Regions from separate parts of the Paraburkholderia sp. BR14374 genome, predicted to be linked through region 1. Evidence: riboswitches for the same ligand, from Rfam matches in the RefSeq annotation. Region 1 holds a riboswitch; the other holds the start of a gene.
What was found. A riboswitch is a leader RNA that binds a small molecule or an ion and turns the genes downstream of it on or off. The one in region 1 is predicted to bind thiamine pyrophosphate.
Positions count from the first base shown of each region.

Region 2: another riboswitch for thiamine pyrophosphate. It lies ahead of AB3X86_RS29390 (FAD-dependent oxidoreductase); the one in region 1 lies ahead of thiC (phosphomethylpyrimidine synthase ThiC).

Region 1 is NZ_JBFPKF010000002.1:398,281-409,570, reverse strand. It holds gene thiC (phosphomethylpyrimidine synthase ThiC) at 60-1,991, opposite strand; TPP riboswitch at 2,080-2,197, opposite strand; gene AB3X86_RS05765 (GreA/GreB family elongation factor) at 2,339-2,743, opposite strand; gene AB3X86_RS05760 (hypothetical protein) at 3,333-3,791, shown strand; gene AB3X86_RS05755 (DUF1223 domain-containing protein) at 3,901-4,770, shown strand; gene AB3X86_RS05750 (cytochrome b/b6 domain-containing protein) at 4,821-5,471, shown strand; gene AB3X86_RS05745 (molybdopterin-dependent oxidoreductase) at 5,546-6,349, shown strand; gene AB3X86_RS05740 (pentapeptide MXKDX repeat protein) at 6,443-6,691, shown strand; gene AB3X86_RS05735 (EamA family transporter) at 7,127-8,056, shown strand; gene AB3X86_RS05730 (FAD-dependent oxidoreductase) at 8,091-10,133, opposite strand; gene AB3X86_RS05725 (DUF4397 domain-containing protein) at 10,442-11,239, shown strand.
Region 2 is NZ_JBFPKF010000017.1:75,198-86,487, forward strand. It holds gene AB3X86_RS29350 (phospholipid-binding protein MlaC) at 1-497, opposite strand, end outside; gene AB3X86_RS29355 (MlaA family lipoprotein) at 612-1,730, opposite strand; gene mlaD (outer membrane lipid asymmetry maintenance protein MlaD) at 1,742-2,281, opposite strand; gene mlaE (lipid asymmetry maintenance ABC transporter permease subunit MlaE) at 2,373-3,140, opposite strand; gene AB3X86_RS29370 (ABC transporter ATP-binding protein) at 3,137-3,958, opposite strand; gene thiE (thiamine phosphate synthase) at 4,053-5,156, opposite strand; gene AB3X86_RS29380 (thiazole synthase) at 5,153-5,968, opposite strand; gene thiS (sulfur carrier protein ThiS) at 6,076-6,273, opposite strand; gene AB3X86_RS29390 (FAD-dependent oxidoreductase) at 6,339-7,469, opposite strand; TPP riboswitch at 7,691-7,814, opposite strand; gene AB3X86_RS29395 (ABC transporter ATP-binding protein/permease) at 8,247-9,998, shown strand; gene AB3X86_RS29400 (hypothetical protein) at 10,232-10,705, shown strand; gene AB3X86_RS29405 (hypothetical protein) at 10,770-11,290, shown strand, end outside.

The sequences.
Region 1 (11,290 bases):
CATGCCGGCGGGCTTCGATACTGCAGGGCGCTACTTCGCGCGCGCGTCGCGCAAGCCGCTTATTGCCGCTGATAAATCTCCGCGCCTTGCTTCATGAACTCGATCGACTTGACTTCCATGCCTTTCTGCAGCGCTTCGTTATCGCTGACGCCCTGTTGCGCGGCGAACTCGCGCACGTCCTGGGTGATCTTCATCGAGCAGAAGTGCGGGCCGCACATCGAGCAGAAATGCGCGACCTTGGCCGAATCCTTCGGCAGCGTCTCGTCGTGGAATTCACGCGCCTTGTCCGGGTCGAGACCGAGATTGAACTGGTCTTCCCAGCGGAATTCGAAGCGTGCCTTCGACAGCGCGTTGTCGCGTACCTGCGCGCCCGGATGACCCTTCGCGAGGTCCGCTGCGTGCGCCGCGAGCTTGTACGTGATGATGCCGGTCTTCACGTCGTCCTTGTTCGGCAGACCGAGGTGTTCCTTCGGCGTCACGTAGCACAGCATCGCGGTGCCGAACCAGCCGATCATCGCGGCGCCGATGCCCGACGTGATGTGGTCGTAGCCCGGCGCGATGTCGGTGGTCAGCGGCCCGAGCGTGTAGAACGGCGCTTCGTCGCACCAGTCGAGCTGCAGGTCCATGTTCTCCTTGATCAGCTGCATCGGCACATGGCCCGGACCTTCGATCATCACCTGCACGTCGTGCTTCCACGCGATCTGCGTGAGCTCGCCGAGCGTCTTCAGCTCGCCCAGTTGCGCTTCGTCGTTCGCGTCGTAGATCGAGCCGGGACGCAGGCCGTCGCCGAGCGAGAAGGCTACGTCGTAGGCCTTCATGATTTCGCAGATCTCTTCGAAGTGCTCGTACAGGAAGCTTTCCTTGTGATGCGCGAGACACCACTTCGCCATGATCGAGCCGCCGCGCGACACGATGCCGGTCATCCGGTTCGCGGTGAGCGGCACGTATTGCAGACGCACGCCCGCGTGGATCGTGAAGTAGTCGACGCCCTGCTCAGCCTGTTCAATGAGCGTGTCGCGGAAGATCTCCCACGTCAGATCTTCAGCCTTGCCGTTGACCTTTTCCAGCGCCTGGTAGATCGGCACCGTGCCGATCGGCACCGGGCTGTTGCGGATGATCCATTCGCGCGTTTCATGAATGTGCTTGCCGGTCGAAAGATCCATCACCGTGTCGCCGCCCCAGCGGATCGCCCACGTCATCTTGTCGACTTCCTCGCCGATGGAGGAGGTCACCGCCGAGTTGCCGATGTTCGCATTGACCTTCACGAGGAAGTTGCGGCCGATGATCATCGGCTCGCTCTCCGGGTGATTGATGTTGTTCGGGATGATCGCGCGGCCGCGCGCGATTTCCTCGCGCACGAATTCCGCGGTGATTTCGCTGAGACCGTTCGGACCGAACGCGCTCGCGCCGAACGCCTGGCCGGGGTGCTGGCGGCCCATCATCGCGGCGAGCTTCGCGCCGTTCGGGCCGCTCGCCTTCAAGGTCTCCAGATACTCGGCACGACGCTGGTTCTCGCGAATCGCGATGTATTCCATTTCCGGCGTGATGATGCCTTGCTTCGCGTAGTGCATCTGCGTGACGTTCTTGCCGGGGATCGCGCGGCGCGGCGTGCGATGCAGGCCCGGGAAACGCAGCTGCGCGGTGGCCGGATCGGCGGCGCGCTCGCGGCTGAAGCTGCTCGACAGACCGGTCAGCGGCTCGGTGTCGCCGCGCTCCTCGATCCACGCCTGACGCAGCGCGGGCAGACCCGCGCGGATGTCGATCTTCGCGTCCGGGTCGGAGTAGGGGCCCGACGTGTCGTACACGTAGATCGGCGGATTCTTTTCGCCGCCGAAGCTGTCGGGCGTGTCTGCCTGCGAGATTTCGCGCATCGGCACGCGGATGTCGGGGCGTGAGCCGGTCACGTAGACCTTGCGCGAATTCGGCAGCGGCGCGACGGCGGCCTCGTCCACATGGGCTTCGGCGGAAATAAACTTCGGATTGGCGTTCATGAAAGTCTCCGTACAAAGTGGGGCGGCTAAGCAGGAGACTGAGATGGAAGTGGTCGGAAATCGCTAAGAGGTGAGGCTGTTGAGGCTGGTGCGAGATCCGTACGCTTCCCTGCGCTGGCATTATCCAGATCAGGTTCAAAGGGTATTTCTCACCCACGCAACACGGACCTCCAGCTCCGCGCTACGCAGGACCCCCGCGTTAGCAGCGCACACGATACACCGCCCGCCCGCGGTTTGGCAACCTGTCTGAGTGATTCAAAAAACTGGTCCAGATGAATCCAGACATCTCCTATGCTTATTCCGAGACCGCATCAGACAGGGCAACTTACAGCAATGGAACAGCCGGCTTACAGCGAAAAATCGTCGGCGGCTTCGGGCTGATACAGAATTTTGTCGATCTTGAGCACTTGCTGATCGCCGCTGGGTGGCGTAAAGCTGATGCTCTCGCCGCGGCGCGCGCCGAGCAGCGCGAGGCCGGCCGGCGAGAATACGTTCAGCCGCCCTTGCGCGAAATCGGCGTTGGGCGGATAGACGACGGTCCACGTCATTTGTTCGCCGCTCGCCGAATCGATCAGCGTTGCTTGCGAGTTCATCGTGACGACGTCGGCCGGGATGTCGTGCGAGTCGACGATTACCGCGCGTTCGAGCACATCGTCGAGCATGTGCTGCAGCTTGGCGTTAGCGGCCGCATATTTCTCGAGGCGGGCCACGTCGAGTTCGGTCAGATAGCAGGTTTTGATCTTCTTCATCATCAGGACTCCGATAAGGCGGTGAAGGATGGCCGCGTGCGACGATCCCATGCGGGTGGTCGGCGAATGAGTGCGAATGGGAAAGCCCGGAGCCCGGCGACGCGGCCCCCGGGTATCGGCAGGCTACGTCAGCGAGGGCGCCGGGCGGCGTGAAGCGGGAGCATTCGGGACGTCTCGCCGGTGCCGTGCGGCGCGACGCCCGCGCGCGCGCAGCCGCCTGCGCGGCATGGGCGCAAGCGGGCGAGAGCACGAAAAGTCGGACGACGCAGCGAAGTCACGGGCAAAACGACCAGGTGATGGGAATAGCGAACGGCAGGTTGCCGCGCAGCAAAACGTGAAGCCCGCGACACCAGCGACGAAAGCTTGATGTTAGCACGCTGTCTCGGGCACTTCCGTTGGAGACATCGCGCTCCGTCGATCGGCCGTCTTTGTGCGGTGCCAGAAGAAAGCGACCTGATCCGCATTGCGTTCAAGCCAGTCAAAGGATTGCCGTTAAACAAAGTGCAGCGAAGGCCGCGCTCCAGCGAAGCGATTCGCGGGATGGCGCGTGAATGGCGCGACGCGACTCGCGCCGATTGACAGAGAGGTGCACATGAAAGCGGAAACAATGCGGTGGCGAACGTTCGGTCGCACAGCCGCGGTGGTGGCATTGTTTGCCGCGCCGCTGGCGGCGCCGGCGGCATCGACGGTGACGGGCGGCGTGATCCGGTTCGTGGGGATGATCGTCGCACCGCCGCTGCAGATCAGCGCGGATACGGCGCCCACTGGCGTCGCCGTCGATAGTGCGAGCGTGGCCGGTCAGCGCTTCTCGCGCACGGTGACGTTCAGTGCGCCGCCGGGCGTCGTCAGCGGGGCGGATGTCGCGCTCGAAGTGAACGGCGGTACGCAGTCGCGCGATCTGTTGGCAGCGCGTTTCGTCGATGGCGCCGGGCACGGCGTGCTGGCCCGCGACGGCCACTACGCGCTCGATCGCGCGGGCGGCGTGCTGTCGCTGAACGCGCGGCGCACCGATACGGACACGCGCGTGACGGTAGTGGTCAGTTACGACTGAGTCGCGGGCGAGCCTGGGCTCGCTCCCCCTGCCGGAAAAAAATTAAAAGAGGCTTGTCATAACCGGCCGCGCGGTTCGACAAACGTGCAGATTACGATCGGAGCACGTCATGTCGACCGCGCACAATCGCTCGCTACTTCAGCGCTTTACGAGTTTTTCCAGGCCCGCCGCCGGCCTCGCGCTCGTTGTGCTCAGCGCTTCGGGCATCCGTGCGGCCGATGCGGTCGCGGCCGGACCCCAATGCGCGACGCACAGCCCCGCGCACCGGTTAGCGCTCGTCGAGCTGTACAGCAGCGAGGGCTGCGATAGCTGCCCGCCCGCTGACCGTTGGCTCGGTCAATGGAAAAGCAACGGCGCCGCCCACGGCATTGTGCCGCTCGCACTGCACGTCGACTACTGGAACAGCCTCGGCTGGAGCGACCGGTTTTCCCAGCATCGCTTCACCGAACGTCAGGAGACGCTGACGCATCTCGCGGGCGCGCACACGATCTATACGCCGGAAGTGTTCGTCGCGGGCCGCGAGTTGCGCGACTGGTCGCAACGCGACAGTTTCGAGCGCCGCATCGACGAACTCGTCGCCGCACCTGCGCAGGCCAATGTCGCGCTCGCGCTGAGCCCGCGTGCGCCCGGCGCGTTCGATGTCGATGCGCAGTTCAGCACGACGGCAGCCGCCATCACGGGTCCGTTGAGCGCCTATGTTGCGGTCTACGAGAACGCGCTGACGACGCAGGTCGGCGCGGGCGAAAACCGCGGCGCGACGCTGCATCACGAGCGCGTCGTGCGCGCATGGTTCGGGCCCGTGCCACTCGTCGCCGGTCACGCGCGGATTCGTCAGGACATCGATCTACGCGAAGCGAGCGTCGACGCGAAAGCCGATCCGATCGACAATGCCGCCGATCGCTTCGGCGTGGTCGCGTTCGTCGAAAGCGACGCGAGCGGCGACGTGCTGCAAGCGGCCGATCTTCCCGCGTGCCGTTGATCGACATCGCACGCGCCGCATTCTCTACCGCTGCCTCGAGGAGAGCCGCCATGTCCACACCCACACCGCACGCGTTGCGCCCCGGCGCACCCTCCGCGCCGGCCGCACCCAAGCGCGGCGTCATTCACCCGCTGTGGCTGCGCATCACGCATTGGCTGAACGCGCTCGCGGCAATCGTGATGATGCTGTCGGGCTGGCGCATCTACGACGCGTCGCCGATCTTCCCGGCGTTCAGCTTTCCGACCGCGATCACGCTGGGCGGCTGGCTCGGCGGCGCGCTGCAATGGCACTTCGCGGCGATGTGGCTGCTGGTGTTCAACGGCCTCGTGTATATCGCGCTGAATCTCGCGAGCGGGCGTTTCGTGCGCAAGTTCCTGCCGCTGACGCCGCGCGCGGTGCTGCGCGATTTCATCGCCGCGTTGCGCGGGAAGCTGTCGCACGACGATCTGCGCGTCTACAACGCGGTGCAGAAGTTCGCCTACCTGTTCGCGATCGCCGATCTGATCGTGCTGGTGCTCTCGGGGCTCGCGATCTGGAAGTCGGTGCAGTTTCCACTGCTGCGTGAACTGATGGGCGGCTACGACAACGCACGCGTCGTGCACTTCACCGCGATGTCGCTGCTGGCCGCGTTTCTTGTGGTGCATCTGGCGATGGTCGCGCTCGTGCCGCGTTCGTTGCTCGCGATGCTGCGCGGACGTTGAGCCGCGGCTGCTCACGGCCATGCCGATATTCACGCTCATCGACGAGCCACGCGAACCCCTACGGATACCGAATCATGAACAAGCCGATCGACAAACCAGCAGACCAGCCCACGCAGCGTGTTAGCCGCACGCTCGACCGCGCATCGATCCTGCTCGATGCGAAGCGCGAACTGGCGATGCCGTCGCGCCGCCTGTTCGGCAAGCAGCTATTGACGCTCGGCGGTCTATCGATGCTGAGCGGCTGCTCGCTGACCGACGACGCTTCCGTGAACCGCTTCCTCACCGCCGTGTCGCGGCTGAACGATCGCGCCCAGGCCGCGCTGTTCGATCCCAAGCAGCTCGCGCCGACCTACACGGAAGCGCAGATCACGCGACCGTTTCCCTTCAACGCGTACTACGGCATCGACGACGTGCCGCACGTCGACGGCTCCGATTATCAGCTGAAGCTGAGCGGCCTCGTGACCGGCAAGCGCGTGTGGACGCTGCCCGAACTGTACGCGCTGCCGCATGCCGAGCAGATCACGCGGCATATCTGCGTCGAAGGCTGGAGCGCGATCGGCCGCTGGGGCGGCACGCCCTTCGGCGATTTTCTGCGGCGTGTCGGCGCGGATACGACGGCGAAGTACGTCGGCTTCAAATGCGCGGACGACTACTACGAAAGCATCGACATGCCGACCGCATTACATCCGCAGACGCTGCTGACGTTTTCTTACGACGGCGAGCGACTACCCGCGAAATACGGCTACCCGATGAAGCTGCGCATGCCGACCAAGCTCGGCTACAAAAATCCGAAGCACATCGTCGAGATATTCGTCACCAACACGTATCCCGGCGGCTATTGGGTCGACCAGGGCTACAACTGGTTCGGAGGCTCCTGACGCATGCGGGCGCACGCGCGCTTGCGGCAGCGGCTTCGGAAGCACGCCGGCACGGGCCGGTTTCGATTCATCCACCACCAACGGAGTCATCCCATGAAGAAGATTGCAGTCACCACGATCGCACTGCTGATGCTGGCAAGCGGCGGCGCCGCATTCGCGCAGGCGAGCGGCGCGATGTCGAACGATGCGATGTCGAAAGACACGATGTCGAAAGATTCGATGTCCAAAGACAGCATGTCGAAGGACGGCATGAAAAAGGACGCGATGAAACACGATTCGATGAAAAAGGGCGGCGGCGAGATGGGCATGAAGCACGAAGCGTCGGGCGCGATGGGCAACTGAGTCCGCGTGCGGGGTGCTTAGCGATCCTGCCGATGCGTGGAGCATCGAACGGATTCGACGCTGAATGGAAGCCGGGGATGCGTCCCCGGCTTTTCTGTTGCAGGAAACCAAAAAGTTACGATTCTGTCGCGCAGCGCACTCGGCGCTTACTGCATAATGCGTTGCGCGCCGCGGCTTTCGCCCGCGGCGTCGCCGCGCATCGCGGCCGCGTTGCATCGCGTCGTTTTGACCGATTCCGCCGCCACAGCCGTTTCTGGCGCTTCCTGCGCCGCCCATCGTCTTACTGTTCCACCGACATGTCCGCCAGCCTCACCCGTCAGACCGCATCGCCGATGCGGTGCCCGCCATCCCGTCCGAAAGGCATCGAAGCAGGCGCGGGGCCTCGCCGGCATCGAGCGCAGCGCGCGGGTCGAGTGGCGACGGCGGGCTGAACGCATGTCGCTGCAACGCTCGGTTTTTTCTCCGTCTGGCTGGTCGCTGCGTCTGCCGCAGTCGCGCAAAGGGCGGGTCGCGCTCGCGCTTGCCGTCGTTTATCTGGTGTGGGGCTCGACCTATCTCGCCGTGCACGTCGCGCTCGGCTCGTTTCCGCCGCTGCTGATGTCGGGCTTGCGCAACCTGTTCGCCGGCATCGGTTTGTTCGTGTTCGCCGCGCGCCGCAAGCCGGTCTGGCCGAGCGTCGCCGAAATTCGCAACGCGGGCCTCGTCGGCACGATGCTGGTGGGTCTGTCGAGCGGCATGCTCGCGTACGGCATGCGCACGGTCGGCACCGGCACCGCGGCCGTGATGGTCGCGACCGTGCCGCTGTTCGCGACCGTGATCGCGGCCGTCGCCGGACAGAAGATCGGTCGCGGCGAATGGTTCGCGGTCGGGCTCGGGCTCGCCGGCATCGTGATTCTGAGTCACGGCGACAGCACGCCGGGCTCGGTGGGAGGCAGTCTCGCGATTCTGTGCGGCGCGCTGTTCTGGGCCGGCGGCGCGCATCTGGCCGGGGTGTTGAAGCTGCCGTCGGACCTGTTTCTATCGACCTCGCTGCAGATCGGCCTCGGCGGCGCGATCTCGACGCTGGTCGCGTGGGCGGCGGGCGAGCGGATGCTCGAGCTGCATTTCCTGCCGCTCGTCGCGTTCCTGTATCTGATGCTGATCGGCACGATGGCCGCGTTCGTCGCGTACGGTTATCTGATTCGCCACACGAGCCCGATCATCGCGAGCAGCTGCATGTACGTGAATCCGATCGTCGCGGTTGCATTGGGTGCGCTGCTGCTCGGCGAGCCGGTCACACGCTCGACGGTGATCGCGACTATCGTGATCCTGAGCAGCGTCGGCTTGTCGTTCTGGTTCGATTACCAGAAGAAGGGCAGCGCCTAAGCGGCGCGGTTCTCGTCGAACCGCGCCGCCGTTGTCAAAGCGCGGCCGCCAGCTCCGCGCCCTCGCGGATCGCGCGCTTCGCATCGAGCTCGGTGGCGAGCTTCGCGCCGCCGATCACATGAAAACGCGGGCCGCCGCTGCCGTGCTTGCCATCGACGGTCGACGGCATTAGCTCGCGCAACGACTCCTGCCCCGCGCACACGACGACCGTATCGACGTCGAGCCATTCGTCGGCACCGTCTCGCGCGATCCTCAGACCGCGCGCGCTGATCTCCCGATACTCGACGCCGCCTAGCATCTGCACGCCGTTCCTCGCGAGCACCGCGCGATGCACCCAGCCCGACGTCTTGCCGAGCCCCGCGCCGAGCTTGCCGGCCTTGCGCTGCAATAGCCAGATCTGCCGCGCCGCTTGCGCGGCAACGGGCGGCTTCAGGCCGCCGCGCTCGCGCACCGCGAGGTCGACGCCCCATTCGTCGAGCCACGTATCGCGCGGCACCGGCAGCGGCTCGCCCGCGCGATGCAGCAGAAACTCGCTGACGTCGAAGCCGATCCCGCCCGCGCCGATCACCGCGACGCGCGCGCCGACCGGCGCACCGCGCAGCACGTCCACATACGACAGCACGTTGGACCCGTCGATGCCGGCAATCGCCGGCCGCCGCGGCACGATGCCGGTCGCGACGATCACGTCGTCGTAGGCGCCCGCGGCGAGCAGCGCGGCATCGACGCGCGTGCCGAGCCGCACGTCGACGCGATGGCGTTGCAACTGGCTGCCGAAGTAGCGGATCGTTTCGCTGAACTCTTCCTTGCCCGGCACGCGCATCGCGAGATTGAACTGGCCGCCGAGCGTGTCGCAGGCCTCGAACAGCGTCACGCGATGCCCGCGCGAGGCCGCCACCGTCGCGGCCGATAGCCCGGCCGGCCCGGCGCCGACCACTGCGATCGCGCGCGCCTGTCGCGCGCTCGCTAGCGGCCGGTAGATGAGCTCAGTTTCGCGTCCCGCGCGCGGATTGACGAGGCAGCTCGCGCGCTGATTCCTGAACGTGTGATCGAGGCAGGCCTGATTGCACGCGATGCAGGTGTTGATTTCGTGCGCACGGTCCAGGGCGGTCTTCAGCACGAACTCGGGATCGGCGAGCAGCGGCCGCGCCATCGACACGAGATCGGCCGTGCCGTCGGCGATCAGCGCTTCGGCCACCTCGGGCGTGTTGATACGGTTCGACGCGATCACCGGCACGTTGACCGCGGCCTTCAGACGCGCGGTCAGCGAGGCGAACGCCGCGCGCGGCACCGAGGTCACGATGGTCGGCACGCGCGCCTCGTGCCAGCCGATGCCGGTGTTGAAGATCGTCACGCCGGCCGCTTCGAGGGCCTGCGCAACCTGCACGGTTTCCTCCCACGTATTGCCGCCCTCGACCAGATCGATCAGCGACAGCCGGTACACGACGATGAAGCGCTCGCCGCATTCGGCACGCACCCGCTCGACGATCTCACAGGCGAGCCGCATGCGATTCTCGATGCTGCCGCCGTATCGATCGGTGCGCCGGTTCGTGCGCGGGCACAGGAACTGGTTCAGCAGATAGCCTTCGCTGCCCATGATCTCGACGCCGTCATAGCCCGCGCGTTGCGCGAGCCGCGCGCAGCGCGCGTAGTCGCGCACGGTTCGGTCGATGCCGGCGAGCGTCAGCGCGCGCGGCTTGAACTTCGAGATCGGCGATTTCAACGCCGACGCCGACACCGCGAACGGCTGATAGCCATAACGGCCCGCATGCAGGATCTGCAGCGCGATCTTGCCGCCCTCCGCGTGTACGGCCTCGGTCACGAGCCGGTGATTGCGCAGATCGAACACCGAGTTGAGCGTGCCGCCGAACGGCAGCAGCCAGCCCTCGCGATTCGGCGAAATGCCGCCCGTGATGATCAGGCCGACGCCGCCTTTCGCGCGCTCGCGGAAGTATGCGGCCAGTTGCGGGTAATGCCAGAAGCGGTCTTCCATGCCCGTGTGCATCGAGCCCATCACGACGCGGTTGGACAGACGTGTGAAGCCCAGATCGAGCTCGGCGAGTAAGTGTTGGTAAGACATGCAGGGACCGTGTAAGTGGGGGGCCGCACGAACGATACACCGCGCGCCGGACCGGACCGCCGAGGAAAAATTCTAAATCGCGGCAATCCATTGATTCGCAAGACCTGGGTCGGTTGTCTCAGGCCAGCTATTTGGGGCACGGCACACCCATTGCTGATTTTGAGCGTCGATCGACACGGACGCGCCACCGACAAAACCAGCGCGCCGTGCGGCACGGATGGGAGGAGGGCGACCGCGAGGCTTCCCGCGGCCGCCCGCATATGAATGGGCGATGAGCGTCAAGCCCTTTAGCGAGACAGGTGAACACAATGAAAATTATCCGAATCATGGTGGCGGTCGTTGCGGCCGCGGCGGTACTGAGCGCGTGCGGCGGCGGTGATGGCAGCGATGCGGGCAAGACGCTGGGGTTGACCAATCCCGAGATCCATTTCGTTCACGCGCTTGCGGGTGGCCCCGCGGTCGACTTCCTTGTCAATGGCAGCGCGCCTTCCGGACAGACCAACATCTCGTATAAAGGCGTGACCAACCTCACCAATATCGACACGGGCCCGACGACCGTCGCTTATGCGGCGACCGGCACGAAAAACGCGCTCGCGAGCGGCAGCTTCCCCGATGTCGCGAAGGGCCACGTGTACACAGTGCTGGCATTGCCGGGTCTGTCGGCGCCCGACATCGGCCTGATCGACGATCCGTTCGACAAGGGCCTGCTGACCAACGACGCGCGCGTGCGCGGCTTCAATGCGTCGGCGAACGCGCCGGACCTCGACCTCTACCTCGTGCAGGCCACCGCCACCAGCATCACCAACGTGTCGCCGACGCTCGCCGGCGTGTCGTTCAAGAACGCGGTGCCGGCGAGCGGGCAGGATTCGATCTACGTGTCGGGTGGCCAGTACGTGCTGATCGCGACGGTGGCCGGCAGCAAGACGCCGATCTTCCAGTCGAACTCGTTCTCGCTGGCGAACAACGCCGACTGGCTGATCACCTCGGTGCCGATCGCGGGCGTGTTGAGCCAACTGGCGCCTGGGCAGATTCATCTGCTGATCGTACAGAACGGCAATACGAGCACGCCGAGCGTGGAGCTGTCGAATACGTTGACCGGGCAATGACGGGGCCGCCGGTCACCGGATGAGCCTCGCGCGGCGCGAGCATCGATGAAC
Region 2 (11,290 bases), on a different contig from region 1:
AGGTCATACACGCGCCAGCCTTGCGGCGTCTTGTACAGGCGATAGTCGAGTTCGATCGGCTGGCCATTGTTCATCACGACCGAGCGCACCACCGTGTCGGTGTCGTCCGGGTTCATGCGGAACGGCTTGAACTGGATCTGCTGGTCGCGCACCTGCGCGAGCGCGCCCGAGTACGTGCGGATCAGCAGCATCTTGAACTGCTCTACCACCTGGTTCTGCTGCTCGGGCGTCGCAGTGCGCCAGTTGCGGCCCATCGCGAGCTGGGTGGTGCGGCGGAAGTCCGTGTACGGCAGGATCTTTTCGTTGACGAGCGCGGTGATGTGGGTGATGTCGCCCTGCTGGATCGACTTGTCGCCGCGAATTGCGTCCATCACCTGCTGGGTGACGGTTTTGATCAGCGCCTCGGGGGAGTTGGTGTCGACGGTTTGCGCCGATGCGCCCGCGCTGATGAATGAAAACAACACGGCAAACAACGGAATCAGGAAGAATTTTTTCATATCGAGCTTTGCCTCAAAAATAGTGCAACAGGTTGAACGGACCTTATCACGCGAGTTTGACGGCAATCCATGCGCAAACTGCGAGAGTCGTATCGATCTGTTACGGCTGCATGTTCAATGCAATCTGAACGACGGGAAGTTGAAGCGCGTGGGCGGCACCAGCTGACCGGCCGGAATCTGCGTTTCAGGGCCGCCTTTCAGGTCGAGCGGCGGGGTTTCGGTGCCCGACGCGGCCTCCGGCGCCGACGCGCCTTGCGGTGCCGACGCGCCTTGCGGTGCCGACGCGCCCTGCGGTGCCGACGCGCCCTGCGGTGCCGATGCGCCTTGCGGTGTTGCCACGGCCGCGCCGGATGCGGGAGCCGCCTTTGCCGCAGCACCATGCGTGCCCGCGGCGGCGGCCGCCGCGCCGGTTGCAGCGCCGGCCGGCGCACCTGCCGCCCCCGCGGCCGCGCCCGTCTCGCCTTCGTCGTACTTCGGCAACGGCGCTTCCTCCTCATAGCTCGGCAGGTCCTGCGGACGCCGGCGGTTGTCCGACAGCAGATACTGGCGGCGCTGCAGATACGCATTGCGCACGAACGAGTATTTGTCGAGCGCCGCTCCTTCCAGCAGGTTGCTCGCGCCGAGCAGGTTCGCGCGCGTATTGACGATGTTCAAGCCCCACAAGCCCCAGCTCAAGCCCGGCGGATCGATGTAGCTGATCGGGTTCACGTAGTAGTTGCCGAGCGAGCCGAACGCGTCGCGCACCGTGCTCGGCCCGAACAGCGGCAGCACGAGGTAAGGGCCCGCCGGCACGCCGTAGTGGCCGAGCGTCAGACCGAGGTCGTTGTCGTGCTTGGGCAGCTTCGCGAGCGTCGCGACGTCGAACAGGCCGCCGACGCCGAACAACGTGTTGATCACGATCCGCATGATGTCCGACACGCCGTCCGCGATACGCAACTGCAGCAGATTGTTCGCCGCGATATAGATGTCGCCGATGTTCGAGAAGAAGTTCGTCACGCTGTCGCGCACCGGCTGCGGCGTGACAAACACGTAGCCCTGCGCGACCGGCTTGATCGCGTACTGGTCGACCTTGTCGTTGATGGTGAAGATCGTGCGGTTCAGCCCTTCGAACGGGTCGCCCTTGGTCGGCGTCTGCACGGTCGTGCAACCGGCGAGCAGCGCAGCCGCCACGGCGACCTTGCCGAACTGTAGGACGCGCGCGCCGCTGCGCGGGGTCTGCAGTTTCGTCTGCATCGTTGTTCTCCTTATTGGCCTGACTGGCCGGCAGCGCCGGAAGCCGGCGCTGCCGGCGCCGGTGCGGGGGCGGATGCAGCGGGCTTCGCTGCGCCGGAATCCGCGGCCTTGCTATACAGGAACTGGCCGATCAGGTTTTCCAGCACGATCGCCGATTGCGTCATCGCGATGGTATCGCCCGCCTTCAGCATTTCCGAGTCGCCGCCCGGCTCGAGCCCGATGTATTGTTCGCCGAGCAGACCCGAGGTCAGGATCTTCGCCGAAGTGTCTCTCGGAAACTCGAATTGCTTGTCGATATCGATCGTGACGAGCGCCTGGTAGGTGTTGCTATCGAAGCCGATCGACGCGACCCGGCCGACCGTCACGCCGGCGCTCTTTACAGGCGCGCGCGGCTTCAGCCCGCCGATGTTGTCGAACTTGAGCTTGACCGGGTAGGTTGCCTGGAACGACAGCGAGCTCATATTGCCGGCCTTCAGCGCAAGAAACAGCAACGCCACGAAACCCAGCACCACGAACAGGCCGACCCAGAAGTCGAGAACATTCTTTTTCATCGTCATCCCAAAGTGAATCCGCCGCGCCGCCGCCGCTTCCCGCCGTGCGCGGCGCATCGTACGCCGCCGGCAGCCGGCACGCTGCGCGGCCTTAGCTGAACATCAGTGCGGTCAACAGGAAGTCGAGCCCGAGCACCGCGAGCGACGCGTACACGACCGTGCGGGTCGTCGCGCGCGACACGCCTTCCGGCGTCGGCTTCGCCTCGTAGCCCTGAAACAGCGCGACGAAGGTCACCGCGAGACCGAACACCACGCTCTTGACGACCCCGGCGCCGACATCGCGCCACACGTCGACGCCACTTTGCATCTGCGACCAGAACGCGCCGGCATCGACGCCGATCAGCAGCACGCCCACCACGTAACCGCCCAGCACACCGACCGCGCTGAAGATCGCCGCGAGGATTGGCATCGAGATAATGCCGGCCCACAGGCGCGGCGCGATCACGACTTTGACCGGATCGACGGCCATCATTTCCATCGCGGTGAGCTGCTCGCCGGCCTTCATCAGGCCAATTTCGGCGGTCAGCGACGTGCCCGCGCGCCCGGCGAACAGCAGCGCGGTCACGACCGGCCCGAGCTCGCGCACCAGCGACAGCGCGACCAGCAGCCCGAGCGCTTGCTCGGAGCCATAACGGTTCAGCGTGTAATAGCCCTGCAGCCCGAGCACGAAGCCGACGAACAGCCCCGACACCGCGATGATCACGAGCGAATAATTACCGACGAAGTGGATCTGCTTCGTGACAAGACGCGGACGGCGCAGCAGCGGGAAAATTTCGAGCACGAGCCGCAGGAAGAAGCGCGTCGCGTAGCCGGCAGTGCCGAGCCCGGTGATGATCGAGCGACCGATCGTACTGATCATGACTGGCCTCCGCCGATGCCGAAGTCCGCCGCGAGCGCCGTCTGCGCTGGATAGTGGAATCTGAACGGGCCGTCCGGCGCGCCGTCGATGAACTGCCGCACGGTCGGGTCGGTCGACGCGCGCAGCTCGTCCGGCGTGCCTTCGGCGAGCACTCCACCGCTGGACAGGAAGTACACGTAATCGGCGATCGCGAACGATTCCGGCACATCGTGCGTGACGAGAATCGACGTCGCGCCGAGCGCCTGGTTCAGCGTGCGGATCAGATTTGCGGTGATGCCGAGCGAGATCGGATCGAGGCCGGCGAACGGTTCGTCGTACATCATCAGTTCGGGATCGAGTGCGATCGCGCGCGCGAGCGCCACGCGCCGCGCCATGCCGCCCGAAATCTCCGACGGCAGCAAATCGCGAGCGCCGCGCAGGCCGACCGCGTTGAGCTTCATCAGCACGAGGTCGCGCAGCAGTTCTTCGGGGAGATCGGTGTGCTCGCGTAGCGAAAAGGCGACATTCTCGAACACCGACATGTCGGTGAACAGCGCGCCGAACTGGAACAGCATGCCCATCTTGCGGCGCAGCGCGTAAAGGCCTTCGCGCGTCTGCCCGCCGATGTCCTGGCCATGGAACAGCACCTGGCCGCGTTGCGCGCGCACGAGGCCGCCGATCAACCGCAGCACCGTGGTCTTGCCGCAACCCGAGCCGCCCATGACCGCGACGACCTGACCGCGGCGAAAGCGCAGATTCAGGTTCGACAGGACGAGCCGGTCGCCGTAGCCGAAGTCGACGTCGCGCAGCTCGAGTATGGTCTCGGGGGAGGAAGGCACCAAACTGACAATCCTTTTACACGGAAGGCCGAATTATAGGGCCATCATGCAAAAGCTGCGTTGAGGTGCCCCGTTCCTTGACTATGCCTGACGATTATTGCGTAAACGTGTGTTGCAGCGCCGAAACGGCGGCGGCTGGGTCGGCCGCTTCGGTGACCGCGCGCACCACCGCCGCGCAGCCGACGCCGGTCGCGAGCACCTCCGGCAGCACCTGCAGATCGATCCCGCCGATCGCGACGAGCGGCACCACACCGTCGAGCAGCCGCACATAGCGTCCGAGGCGCCGCAAGCCCTGCGGCGCGGTCGGCATGACCTTGGTCGTGGTCGGGAACACCGCGCCCAATGCAATGTAACTCGGACGAAAATGCAGCGCCTTCAGCATCTCGTAGAAGCCGTGCGTGGACAGGCCCAGACGGATGCCCGCGTCGGCCAGCGCGGACAGATCCGCAGTATGAACGTCTTCCTGGCCGAGGTGCACGCCGTACGCGCCCGCCTCGAGCGCCGCCTGCCAGTGATCGTTGATGAACACCTGCGCGTCGTGCGCGCGGCCGGCGGCCACACAGCGGGCGATCTCGCGCTTCAGTTCGTCGGCGGGCTCGGCCGACTTGCGGCGCAACTGCACCGTCTTCACGCCGAACCCGACCACCCGCTCGACCCAGTCCGCGGTCGGCAGCACTGGATACAGGCCGAGCTTTTCCGGGCAGCGCGGGAACGCCCTGGCGGGTGCCGGCGGCAGGTCGGTAAGGCGCGGAAAGCGGCCGAGGTCGGACGGGAAAGCGTCGTCGGCGCGGGTCTCGTCGCCGTCGCGCCACGCGAGCGCGAGCACCAGCGCGTCGTGCGGATCGAAACCGCAGTCGAGGAACGCGGCCAGCGCGGGAATCCAGTCTTCCGCCAGATGGCCTTCGAGGCCGTATTTCTCACCGCCCAGATGCAGCGTCGCGCGGTTTTCCGCAGCGACGATCACGCCCGCGCCCCGCGTCAGCCAGCGCGCGATCTGCTCGCCGTGATGCTGCGCGTCGGCGATCACGATCAGGTCGCCACCGTTCGGTTCGTCCGGCGCGGTCAGGCAGATGCGCCACGGCGCGTGGGTAGGCGGCCAGTCGCCAAGCCGCGCGCGGATGCGCTCGGCGGCTTCGATGAGTTCGTCGGCCGTCGGCCAGAACAGATCGCGGTCCTTCAGCGTCAACGACTGCGTCATGCCGCACCTCCATCCTGATGCCAGAACGGCATGCCGACCACCGGCGTGCTCGCGTGCGCACTCTCGCGCTCGGCCATCGGGCCCGCGAGATACGCCTGCCGGCCCGCCTCGACGCCCAGCGCGAACGCGCGCGCCATCGCGTCGGGGTGCGTCGCCTGCGACACCGCCGTATTCAGCAGCACGCCGTCGAAGCCCCATTCCATCACCTGGGCCGCATGCGACGGCACGCCGAGCCCGGCATCGACGATCAGCGGCACGTCCGGCAGCCGCTCGCGCAACACGCGCAGCCCGTACGGATTGATCACGCCCTTGCCGGTGCCGATCGGCGCGCCCCACGGCATCAGCGCCTCGCAGCCGGCGTCGAGCAGACGGCGGCCGATCACCAGATCTTCGGTGCAGTACGGCAGCACCTTGAAGCCATCCTTGACGAGCCGCGCGGCGGCTTCGATCAGGCCGACCGGGTCGGGCTGCAGCGTGTAGTCGTCGCCGATCAGTTCGAGCTTGATCCACTCGGTCTCGAAGATTTCGCGCGCCATATGCGCGGTCGTCACCGCTTCGCCGACGCTCAGGCAGCCCGCCGTATTCGGCAGCAGCGGCACGCCGTGGCGCTTGAGCAGCTCGAAGAAGCCGGCTTCCGCGTTGCCCTCGTTCATCTGACGGCGCAGCGCGACGGTCACCATGCCGGGGCGCGCGGCGTCGATCGAATCGGACAGCGATTGCAGCGACGGGTAGCGCGACGTGCCGAGCAGCACGCGGCTTGCGAAAGTTTGACCGTATAGCGTCAGCGCGTCGGCGCTCTCGTGAGAAGTCATTTGCATCATCCTGGTTTGCCGTCGCGGCTACAACCGACCGCGTAACGGCAATGGGTTTTCGGCGACCGTTGTTGCATTTGGTAAGCAGCAGGCTGGCGCGAGCGCGCTCAGCCGCCCGCGACCGGCTGCACGACGTCGAGCCGATCGCCCGTTTGCAGCGCGCGCGCCGCATGCTGCGCACGCGCGACGAAATCGCCGTTGAGCGCGACCGCGAACGGCGGACGCGCGCCAAAGGCGGCAAGCGCATCGGCGACAGTCGCGCCCTCGGGCAGCGACAACGGCTTCTGATTGATATGAATGTCCATGGTGTTCGAATACGGTTCAATCGATGGCGCAAGCGGCATCGCGTGCGGCACGTTTGCCGCTACGCTCAGGCCGGCTCATGCGCGAAATGCTGTTGGAACAGCTCGCTCCATCGTGCGTCGCGCCGCCAGCCGGCGAATGCGTCGGCGTCCCGGACGCGGCCGTCGAGCAGCGCGCTCGCGAAGCGTACGGCTTCGTCGGCGACTTCCGGCGCGATCATAAAGCCGTGCCGATACAGGCCGTTCACGCGCAACGTGCGCGCGCCGTCCCACAGCAGCGCGGGACGGTGATCGGGCAAGGTCGGCCGGCACTGCGAATTCAGCTCGAGGATGCGCGCCTCGCCGAAGCCCGGATGCACCGAGAACGCCGCGCTCAGCAACTCGAGCGCCGAACGCACGCTGACGGGCGACATGTCCTCGCCCTCCACCTCGGTCGCGCCGATCACGTAGAGGCCGTTCTGCTTCGGCGCGATATACAGCGGGTAGCGCGGATGCAGCAGCCGCACCGGGCGAGTCAGCTGCAGGTGAGGTGCATGCACGCGCGCAACTTCTCCGCGGATGCCGCGCAGCGTCGGCAGCACAGGCTTTGCGCCGAGCCCGCGGCAATCGATCGTGATACCGGCGTCGGGCAGCGACGCGTCGTCGATCGGCGTGTTCCAGTGCGTGTCGACGCCGCGCTCGGCAAGCCCCGCGGCGAGCGCGGACAGCACCTGGCGGTTGTCGAGCTGGCCCTCGCGCGGCAGTAGCCAGCCCTGATTGAAGCGGCCGGCCAACGCGGGTTCGGCGGCGCCGAGCTGCGCGCCCGAAAGCGCGACGAACCCGCCGTCGAGCAACTCTGCCGGCGCGTTCGCGCGCACGCGGCGCTCGAACAGCGGCGCCTCCGTGCGATCCGCGTGATGCCAGACGACGAGCGTGCCGTTGCGCTGGAAAAACACCGGCTCCGGCAGTTCGGCGAGCACCCGCGGCCAGCTTTCGAGCGAACTCGCACCGAGCCGTGTGATCAGCAGTTCGGCGCTGGCGGCTTCTGCCAGCGGCGCGAGCATCGCCGCGGCGACCCACGCGGCAGCCTGCGAGCCGGCGGCATCGCCGCGCTCATAGAGCGCCACGCGATGTCCGTCGCCCGCGAGGTGCCACGCGACCAGCCGGCCGCACAAACCGCCGCCGAGCACGGCGAAATCAGGTCGAGCGGAATGGCTCATCGCTCGCGCTCCGTTTGACAGCGGCGGGCGAAACCAAAGCGGCACGGCACGCCGGAGCCGGCGTGACGAAGAGAAAGATGCATGTCTGAAGAATAGGCGGTCATCGAGTCCTTTCCGTACGGCCAAAAACGCACGTACCCAGGACGAAACCGGCGGGTGAAGCCGGCCGGTCACGGCGTGCGCATGTGAGCTGCGCTCGCCGCCCGGCGGGGAATGGAAGACGGTTGCTTCCGGAAACTTCCCGCGCCGGTATTACCCGGATCGGGTGCAAAGGGTCTCTCTCAGCCTCGCCGCCCCGGCATGAAAATCATGCCGCCTGTGGGCAAAGCACCCCTGTTTCGTCGCAGGTCATTAGACCATAAAAGGCGCGGCGCCCGCAAACCAGCGGTCCGCCGTCGCTGCCGCGATTTTGATCTGGCACCGTCTAGCGATATGCCGATGCGAAGCGGCCCGGCGCTCTGGCACAATGCCGTGACCGGTGCCGAAAAAACGCGGCGCGCGCGGCACTCGTGGCCGCATGCGTGGCGGCGGCATCCCGGCGGACGCCGGCCCCGAAAAATTAATTTTCGCTTAAGGGCGTCACGCCAGAATCGGGCGCCCGTCCGGACTCGCGTTCATCGAGCGCGATGGCGCGATGCCCGGCCAGGTATCGCAGACCCGCCTCAGCCACGGCCTCGCAAAGGGCCGGCTGTCAGCGGGATCGCCCGACATGGGTCAACAGATCCGACCCGTACGCCGCCGGAATGCGCTTTGGGTCAGCACTTCATCAGGACGCTCATGACACCACATACTTCCGCCAGCCCCGCGCTGCCGTCCGACGAAAAGGTCTCCGCCTGGAGCCTGATCAAGCCTTACTGGGTTTCCGAGGAACGAGGCATCGCATGGGGGCTGCTCATTACGATCATCGTGATGAACCTGCTCGTCGTCTGGATCAACGTGCGCCTGAATAGCTGGAGCAGGGACTTCTACAACGCGCTGCAGGAGAAGAACGTCCACGACTTCCCGCATCTGCTGATGATTTTTACCGGACTCGCGTTCGGCTTCATCATCCTCGCCGTGTATGGACGCTATCTGCGTCAGATGCTCGGCTTCCGCTGGCGCCAGTGGCTGACCACCCGCTACCTGAACGAGTGGCTCAACGACAGCGCGTTCTACCGCATCGAGCGCGACCGTCTCGCCGACAACCCCGACCAGCGGATCAGCGACGACCTGCAGTCGTTCGCGACCACCACGCTGTCGCTGACGCTCGATCTGCTGTCGACCGTCGTCACGCTGGTGTCGTTCATCACGATCCTGTGGACGCTCGCGGGCGCGCTGAGTATTTCGCTCGGCGGCATGCCGCTGCATATCCCCGGCTATATGGTTTGGGCCGCCGCGCTGTATGCGGTGGTCGGTTCGCTGCTGATGCAGAAGGTCGGCCATCCGCTCGTGTCGATCAACTATCAGGCGCAGAAAGTCGAGGCGGATTTCCGATTCGGTCTGATCCGGCTGCGTGAGAACGCCGAGCAGATCGCGTTCTACAACGGCATGGAAACCGAGAAGACGAACGCGCGCACGTTGTTCGGCCGCATCCGCGACAACTGGTGGCAGGTGATGAAGTACACGAAGCGCCTGACATTCGTGCTGAGCTTCTACGGCCAGATCGCGATCATTTTCCCGATCGTCGTCGCCGCGCCGCGCTACTTCGCGGGCGCGTTCACGTTCGGCGTGCTGATGCAGATTTCGAGCGCGTTCGGCACCGTCAGCGATTCGTTCTCGTGGTTCATCAACAGTTATACGAGCCTCGTCGAATGGCGCGCGACCGTGAACCGGTTGCGCGAATTCAAGCGCGTCGTGCATTCGCCGCGTCTGAAGGAATCGGTGTCGCCGGCCACGGAACACGGCGGCATCAATCTGCATTTCGTCGACAGCAACTCGCTTACCACCGACAGCCTCACGCTCGCGCTGCCCAATGGCAACCCGCTGTCGCGCATCCGCGATATCGCGATCCGGCCGGGCTCGCGCTGGCTCGTGCGCGGTCCGTCGGGCGCCGGCAAGAGCACGCTGATGCGCGCGCTCGCGGGCCTGTGGCCGTTCGGCGACGGCTCGATCGACGCGCCGGTCAACGCGCGCATGATGTTCATTCCGCAGGTCAGCTACATGCCGATCGGCACGCTGAAGGCGGCGCTCGCGTATCCGTCGGCGGCGGACACCTATGGCGACGACGAATGCCGCGACGCGCTCATCACCTGCCATCTGTCGGAATACGCGGACCGTCTGCAGGAAACGGGGCACTGGACCCGCGTGCTGTCGCCGGGTGAGCAGCAGCGCTTCGCCGCCGCGCGCGTGCTGCTGCACAAGCCCGACTACCTGTTCCTCGACGAAGCGACCAGCGCGCTCGACGCGGAAAACGAGGCGCGACTCTATCGACTGTTTACCGAGCGGCTGCCGAAGGCGGCGATCGTCAGCGTCGCGCATCGCGAATCGCTTGCTGCGTTCCATGACGAAACGCTCGACGTCGAGCGTTCGGCCGAAGCGATAGCGGCGTGAGCGACGCGCACAGCCTCACTTCAATTAAGCGCACGACGCCGCCCCCGCACGTCGTGCGCAACATCCGGAAAGACACGAGAAGAGTTCGGAAGCATTTGCGAAGCGCGCAAGCTGTTCCGCGCTTTGAAAATGCCCGCGAGCAGCGACGATAGTCGTACGGGCCGCGCCATGCGTCGGCCTTCGTTGACGTCTGTCACGTCTTTGATCGCAACCGCTCTCCGGACTTCTCGCCCATGTCATTCGCTCGCCGTGTTTCACCTCTGCTTCCGACTTTGCTCCCGCGCCTCGCGCTCGCCTGTGGCGCGGCGCTCCTCTTCACGAACGCCGTCGACGCCGCGCAAACCGCCGAGCCGAACCAGCCTGCGGATATCTGCGCGGCGCTCACGCACATCGTCGATGCGAGCGACTTCCGGCAACTGCCGAACCAGACCGCCGCGCAACTGCCGGGCGTCTCCCATTCCGACGATTGCCGCGCTACCGCGCACGCGTACGACTGCCACTGGCGCGCGCACTGGCAAGCCGACGGCGTCATCAACGATCCGCTCGAAGAACTCGGCGCCGACATCGCCGCCTGCTTTCCGCGCGTCGTGCACGACGTCAACACACCCGTGCGCCAGCATTTCGTCGTGACCACCGACGCGCGCCGCGTGAACGTCACCGCAAGCGTGCAAGGCCAGAACGAACTGCGACTGCGCGTGACGCGCTGAGCGCGCGGCCGTCGCTGCTTTCGATGACCCAGCGAATCTCGTGACCGGGATCGGGCGCTGCCTCATGACCTCGCCGCCGACCGTGCGCGCGCCAGCCGCAACCAAGCGTTCGCGCCTGGGTCCGATCGCCTCGCTGATATCCCGGCGTCGCTGCGCCCTTGCCGCCTTCGCCGCGACGCTGACACTCACGCTCGACGGTTGTGCATGGACGCTGATCCAGGCCGCCGATGCCACCGGTTCCGTGATCCAGGCCGGCTACGCGATCGCGTCGAACTACTCGTCGCCGACCTTCGTCAACGGCCGGCCCGCCGATGTGCAGCACGTGTGCATCGAAGTGAATCCGACGGTGTCGGTCGGCGATTTCGTGCCGGCGCTGCAGCTCGCACTCGAGCGGCGCGGCATTCGTTCGGACGTCTACAATCCGGGCACCTCGCCGGCCGGCTGCGAAGCGAGGATCGTCTACAACGCCGCGATCGACTATGGGCGCCGCTCGTTCAGCGACGAATCCATCCAGTACCTGTCGATCATCGATCTGACGCTGATCCAGAGCGGCCGCATTCTCGTCACCGCGCGCTATCAGACCGG